2 regions of the Devosia sp. UYZn731 genome follow, and region 2 is predicted to be linked to the other one. Evidence: predicted binding sites of a transcription regulator. Region 2 holds the regulator's gene; the other holds the start of a gene.

Region 1 (3,411 bases), on a different contig from region 2:
ATCGCGGAAGACCTGGAGAAAATTCAGGCGATGCAAGCGGCCTAGCGTCCTACGGCGTGTTGGCCTCGCGGGATTTGACGCGGTCGAGGCCGAGGCGGTGTTCGCGCAGGATGACGACGATGCCCGAGGCGATGACGATGGCGGCGCCGATCAGCATGGGTATGGTGGGGACTTCGGCGAAGGCGAAATAGCCGACCAAGAGGCCCAGCAGGAGCGACGTGTATTCGAACGGTGCGATGACCGACATGTCGGCGTGGCGATAGCTCGCCGTCATCATGATCTGGGCGATGCCGCCGGCAAAGCCGGCGAGAATCAGGAACACGACATGTTCGGGCGAGGGCCAGACCCAGCCGAATGGAATGGTGACCAGCGAGATGGTGCTGGCGCTGATGAAGAAATAGAGCACGATGGTTTCGGTGCGTTCGGTCTGGACCAGGCGGCGCACCTGCATCATGGCGAAGGCGGCGCAGACGGCGCCACCAAGGGCCGCGATGGCGCCGACGGTTTCGCCCCAACCCATGGCACTTTGGCCGGAAAATACCGTCAAGCGGGGCCACAGCATGATGCCGACGCCAACGAGGCCGATCAGCACCGCCGACCAGCGGATGAAATGGACTTGCTCCTTCAGCATGATGGCGCTGAACACGACGATCAGGAGCGGCGAGGCGTAGCCGATGGCAATGGCCTCGGGCAGCGGCAACTTAGTGAGCGCGTAAAAGCTCAGGCCCATCGAGATAACGCCGATCAGGCCGCGCAGGAAATGGCCCCACGGATTGGCGGTCTTGAAGCCGACCCGTAACTGGCGCTGCCAGGCGAGGTAGACCAGCACCGGCACGATCGCGAACAGGCAGCGGTAGAATACCAATTGGCCGGCCGGTACGTTGCCGGTGGCCTTGAGCAGCGCCGACATGACGACGAAGATGCAGACCGAGCCGACCTTGAGCATGATGCCGCGCATCGGCCCGTCCATGATCCCCGTTGGGGTGGCGGGAACAGGTGGTGCGGGCGGGATGGTCACGGGACGCTCAAGGTTGGTGAGAAGGCAAGGAGGCAGACTGTGCTTGACGGCCACGGCGCGCGCCATGGTCCGCCAAGAACTAAGGCAATCTAGCGGGGTTTGGCCTCGGCCTTGACCAGCTTGGCCTTGGCCTGGGTAGCGGTAGCGAAGGCCTTGTGCTCAGGACCGCTGATGGTGCCGGATTTCACCACGCTGCCCTGGGCATCGACAAGCTCCCACAGCCAGTTGGAATTGGGGCCGCTGCCGCCCTTGAGGCGGAGACGGATCGTCAGGTTTTCGATTTTTTCGGTCATGTTCCCTTATGCAACAGCAATCGTTATGGCGAAAGGGCGAAAGGGGCAGTTTCCGGAAGCCGCCCGTCGCGCTTAAACCTCGCTGGTACGGTATTCGATCTTGTCGCCCCAGAAAGCCAGGTGATCGCGGATCGGTTCGACCAGGGGGCACGGGTCGGGGTAGTACCAGACGCCGTCCTCGCCGGTCGCGGTCAGGGTCTTGATGGTGTAGTAGGACGCGTCGCCCTTATAGGGACAATGCGTGTGGGTTTCGGATGCTTCCAGGATATCGGGGCGCACGTCCTCGCGTGGAATATAGATCCGCAACGGGGCGCCGGGTTCATCGAGTTGAAGGGCGTTAAGGGACGAGGCGATTTCGGCGTCATCGAAGATCACATGCACGCGCCCCTTGGCCGGAGTGATCTTGATATCCTTGTCTAGACACTGTCCCGTCATGATTGGCTGCCATCTGTTGGTTGTCGGTAAGCTGTTAACGCATGAGCGACGAAGTCGGTTCAAGCGTTCTTGACTCGGTTCACCCTCCTCCCTATATCCCCGACAGCCTGTTAGCACTCTAAGATTGTGAGTGCTAATTTCGGCGCGCAAATTGCATTCCAGTTCGATGCCATAGGAGCAAACATGAGCTTCCGTCCCCTGCACGACCGCGTGGTCGTCCGCCGTCTCGACAGCGAAGAAAAGACCAAAGGCGGGATCATCATCCCCGACACCGCTAAGGAAAAGCCCTCCGAGGGCGTCGTCGTGGCCGTCGGCCCCGGCGCTCGTGACGAGCAGGGCGTGCGCGTCCTCCCCGACGTTTCGGCCGGCGACCGCATCCTGTTCGGCAAGTGGAGCGGCACCGAAGTCAAGGTCGACGGCGAAGACCTGCTGATCATGAAAGAATCCGACATCATGGGCATCATCGAAGGCTAAGGCTCACGCCCTGCCCTTTCGGTCTGCCCTTTTCCGTTTTTAAGGAGCGCCTCACATGGCTGCTAAAGAAGTCAAATTCTCCACCGAAGCCCGCGACAAGATGCTGCGCGGCGTCAACATCCTGGCCAATGCCGTCAAGGTAACTCTCGGCCCCAAGGGTCGTAACGTCGTTATCGAAAAGTCGTTCGGCGCGCCGCGCATCACCAAGGACGGCGTCACCGTCGCCAAGGAAATCGAACTGGAAGACAAGTTCGAGAACCTGGGCGCACAGCTGCTGCGTTCGGTTGCGTCCAAGACCAACGACATTGCCGGTGACGGCACCACCACCGCGACCGTGCTCGGTCAGGCCATCGTGGTCGAAGGCGTCAAGGCCGTCGCCGCTGGCTTCAATCCGATGGATCTGAAGCGCGGTATCGACCTGGCCGTCGAAGAAGTTGTTGCCTCGCTGCAGGCTGCTTCCAAGAAGATCACCTCGACCGCCGAGATCGCCCAGGTTGGCACCATCTCCGCCAATGGCGAAAGCTTCATCGGCGAAGAAATCGCCAAGGCCATGGAAAAGGTCGGCAATTCGGGCGTCATCACGGTCGAAGAATCCAAGACGGCTGAAACCACCGTCGACATCGTCGAAGGCATGCAGTTCGATCGCGGCTACCTGTCGCCTTACTTCGTGACCAATGCCGAGAAGATGACGGCCGTGCTCGACGAGCCCCTGATCCTGCTGCACGAGAAGAAGCTCTCCAACCTGCAGGCTATCCTGCCGATCCTGGAAGCCGTCGTTCAGAGCCAGCGCCCGCTGCTCATCATCGCCGAAGACATCGAAGGTGAGGCTCTCGCGACCCTGGTCGTCAACCGTCTGCGTGGCGGCCTCAAGGTTGCGGCCGTCAAGGCTCCCGGCTTCGGCGATCGCCGCAAGGCAATGCTCGAAGACATCGCCATCCTGACCGGTGGCCAGGTGATTTCCGAAGATCTCGGCATCAAGCTCGAGAACGTGACCCTCGACATGCTCGGCACTGCCAAGCGCGTTGAAATCACCAAGGAAAACACCACGATCGTCGACGGTGCCGGCACCAAGGACGACATCGAAGGCCGCGTTGGCCAGATCAAGGCGCAGATCGAAGAAACCACTTCGGACTACGACAAGGAAAAGCTGCAGGAACGCCTGGCAAAGCTCGCCGGTGGCGTTGCGGTCAT
Region 2 (3,411 bases):
AGAGCCGTTTGTTGCAGCAGGGTGAGTTCGCCAATGCCCTGTTCGGCCAGGGTCATCAGGGCATTCAGTTCATCGCGGCTGAAGGGCACCTGTTCGGCAGTGCCCTGGATTTCAACGTATTTGCCCGAGCCGGTCAGCACGAAATTAGCGTCGGTATGGGCTTCGACGTCCTCGAGGTAATCGAGGTCGAGCACGGGCGTGCCGCGATAGATGCCGCAGGAGACGGCAGCGACGGAGTCGCGCAGGGCCTTGCCCTTGGTCAGCTTGCGCTCGTCCATCCAGGCGATGGCATCGGCCAGCGCGATATAGGCGCCGGTGATCGACGCGGTGCGGGTGCCGCCATCGGCCTCCAGCACGTCGCAATCGATCGTGACCTGGTTTTCGCCAAGCAGCGTCATGTCGACCACGGCGCGGAGCGAGCGCCCGATCAGGCGCTGGATTTCCTGGGTGCGGCCGGACTGCTTGCCGGCGGTGGCTTCGCGGCGATTGCGCGAGCCGGTGGCGCGGGGCAGCATGCCATATTCGGCGGTAACCCAGCCCTGGCCCTTACCGCGCAGCCAGCCGGGCAGGCTGGTTTCGACCGACGCCGTCACCAAAACCTTGGTGTTGCCGAACTGCACGAGGCAGGAGCCCTCGGCCTTTTGCGAGACGCCGCGCTCGATCGTGACTGCGCGCATCTGGTTGGGCTCACGTCCGGAAGGCCGCATGGGCAAATCAGTCCCTGATAGTTAGTGAAGTGTTAATCCGCCCTCATACCCCCCCTAGGGGCGCCTCACAAGCCGCGGGCGCTTGGCGGGAGGCTGCAATGCGCTTAAATGATGGGGCAGGGTTAAACGGAAGATTTTACGCAACACATGGCAAAGCCACCCGAAGACTTTCTCGCGGTGCTCAATACCCGCAGCCAGGACATCTTCAAGAAGATCGTCGAGCGCTATCTCGAGACCGGGATGCCGGTGGGTTCGCGTGACCTGAGCCGAATGCTACAGGTGGGATTGTCCCCGGCTTCGGTGCGCAATGTGATGGCGGACCTCGAGGATTTGGGGCTGATCGCGGCGCCGCATACTTCGGCCGGACGGGCGCCAACGCAGGAAGGCTTGCGGTTTTTCGTCGATGCTATGCTGGAGATCGGCAGCGTCGACGAGCGCGAGCGGCTGCAGATTTCCAAGAATATTGAGGGCCAGGCGCGGCAGGGGCAGGTCGAGGACCTGCTGACCGAGGCTAGCCAGCTTTTGAGCGGGCTGAGCCAGGGCGCCGGCGTCGTCATCGCCGCCAAGGCGGACATGGTGCTGCGGCATATCGAATTTGTGCGGCTCGACGCCTTGCGGGCCATGGCGGTGCTGGTGGGCCAGGACGGGCAGGTGGAAAACCGCATCATGGACCTGCCGGCGGGGCTGACCGCCAGCGCCTTGCAGCAGGCCAGCAATTATCTGGCCCATCATGTGATCGGCCGGACCATTCCCGAGGCGCGCAAGATTTTGGGCGAGCAGCGCGCCGAACAGCGAGCGGAGCTGGACGAGCTGACGCGAAAGCTGGTGGATGACGGGATCGCGACGCTGAGCCAACCATCGAGTTCGGGGCAGCCGACCATCATCGTGCGTGGGCGGGCGAACCTGATCAACGACGCCATGGCGTCGGAAGACCTTTCGCGGATGCGGCAATTGTTCGACGAGCTGGAAAGCAAGGACGGACTGCTGGACCTGCTCGGCGATACCGAGAAGGCGCAGGGCGTGCGCATCTTCATCGGGTCGGAGAACAAACTGTTTTCGCTGTCGGGCTCGTCGGTGATTCTCAGTCCCTACAAGGACGCTAATGACAAGGTGGTGGGGGTTCTGGGGGTGATTGGGCCGACGCGATTGAACTATGCGCGTATCGTGCCCGTTGTGGATTATACCGCCCATGTTATCAGCTCGATGATGGCACGGAAGCGGTAGGGTTGAAAAAACCTGCGCTTTGGCCGATATGCGGGGTCAAATCCAGTTAATTTGCGGAACAGATGATGATGAGCGACGAAAACGCCTCGCAGGACGAAAATCCCGAGATTGAGATTGAGGCGGTTGCGCCGGAAATCGATCCGACTGTGGCGCTGCGGGCCGAAAATGCCGAGCTCAAGGACCGCGTGCTGCGCACCATCGCCGAGATGGAAAACCTGCGCAAGCGCACCGAGCGGGAAGTGGCCGATACGCGCAGCTACGCCATTGCGGGCTTTGCGCGCGATATGCTGAGCGCCACCGATGCCCTGAGCCGGGCGCTGATGGTGCTGCCGGCGGAAGCGCGCGAATCCGGGGATGCGACCACCAAGAGCCTGATCGACGGCATCGAAATGACCGAGCGCGAGATGCAGCGCCTGCTGGCCAAGCATGGCGTCAAACCGATCGAAGCCGAAGGCCAGAAGTTCGATCCGCATCGTCATCAGGCGATGTTCGAAGTGCCCGATCCCAGCCGGCCGGAAGGCACTGTGGTGCAGGTGGTTCAGGCCGGTTTTGCTATTGGCGACAGGGTGTTACGCCCCGCCATGGTGGGCGTGGCCAAGGGTGGCCCGAGCCATGCCGAGGGCGCCGAGGCGATCGACAAGAGCGTCTAGCTAGCCAAGATATCCTTGCTTTGCAGCCGGCTCACGCCGGCTGTTTGCATTTCAGCCCAGGCGTTTGCCAATGAGCCGGCATTGTCGATGGCGCGGGTGGCGTCCTCAATGACGGCGACGTCGAAGCCACCCGCGGCGGCGTCGATGGCGGTCCAGCCGACGCAGAAATCCGTTGCCAGGCCAACCACATAGAGCTTGTCGACATCGCGCTCGTTGAGATATCCGGCCAGCCCGGTCTGGGTCTCGCGGTCGGCTTCCTGGAAGCCCGAATAGCTGTCGATCTGGCGGTTGTAGCCTTTGCGGATGATCAATTGGCCGTGGGGAATGTCCAGGTCGGCGCTCAGTTCGGCGCCACGGGTATTCCACACGCAATGGTCGGGCCAGAGCACCTGGGGACCGTAGGTCAGCTCGATCAGATCGAAGGGATTTTTTCCCGGATGTTGGCTGGCGAAGGAAATGTGATCGGCCGGATGCCAGTCCTGGGTGAAGATCACATTGGTGAAGCGCTTGGCTAAAGTATTGATTAACGGGACGATTTCGTCACCGCCGGCCACCGCAAGACTGCCGCCGGGCAGAAAGTCATATTGCATGTCGACGACGATGAGGACGTCGCGGGAGGTGATGGCGAGCATGGTCACTCCTTGATCCATTGGGCGGGGATGAGGCCGCGGACGGAATTGCCGAGGAAAATGGTTTTGGCGGTTTCGAGGTCAGCTAGGGTCAGAACATGCTCGACGGCGCGGCCGCTGTCGATGAGGTCGGCGCGCAGCGTGCCGGGGAGAAGGCCGGCCGAGAGGGGGGGCGTCAGCAGGATGCCGTCGCGCTCGACG

What was found. Region 2 encodes HrcA, which represses chaperone genes, less so after heat shock. Its sites were predicted from a motif close to GTTAGCACTCNCNNNNNGNGAGTGCTAAC; they were not measured.
Region 1: ABIB57_RS22315 (co-chaperone GroES) is a predicted target of HrcA. The motif match lies at 1,856-1,884, and genes of this name have one in related genera.

The regions. Positions count from the first base shown of each region.
Region 1 is NZ_JBEPOL010000010.1:72,247-75,657, forward strand. Features, by position in the region: gene ABIB57_RS22295 (HigA family addiction module antitoxin) at 1-45, shown strand, start outside; gene ABIB57_RS22300 (DMT family transporter) at 50-970, opposite strand; gene ABIB57_RS22305 (hypothetical protein) at 1,108-1,311, opposite strand; gene ABIB57_RS22310 (DUF427 domain-containing protein) at 1,384-1,746, opposite strand; gene ABIB57_RS22315 (co-chaperone GroES) at 1,930-2,220, shown strand; gene groL (chaperonin GroEL) at 2,276-3,411, shown strand, end outside.
Region 2 is NZ_JBEPOL010000003.1:14,081-17,491, forward strand. Features, by position in the region: gene rph (ribonuclease PH) at 1-707, opposite strand, end outside; gene hrcA (heat-inducible transcriptional repressor HrcA) at 855-1,931, shown strand; gene grpE (nucleotide exchange factor GrpE) at 2,000-2,581, shown strand; gene pncA (bifunctional nicotinamidase/pyrazinamidase) at 2,578-3,213, opposite strand; gene pabB (aminodeoxychorismate synthase component I) at 3,216-3,411, opposite strand, start outside.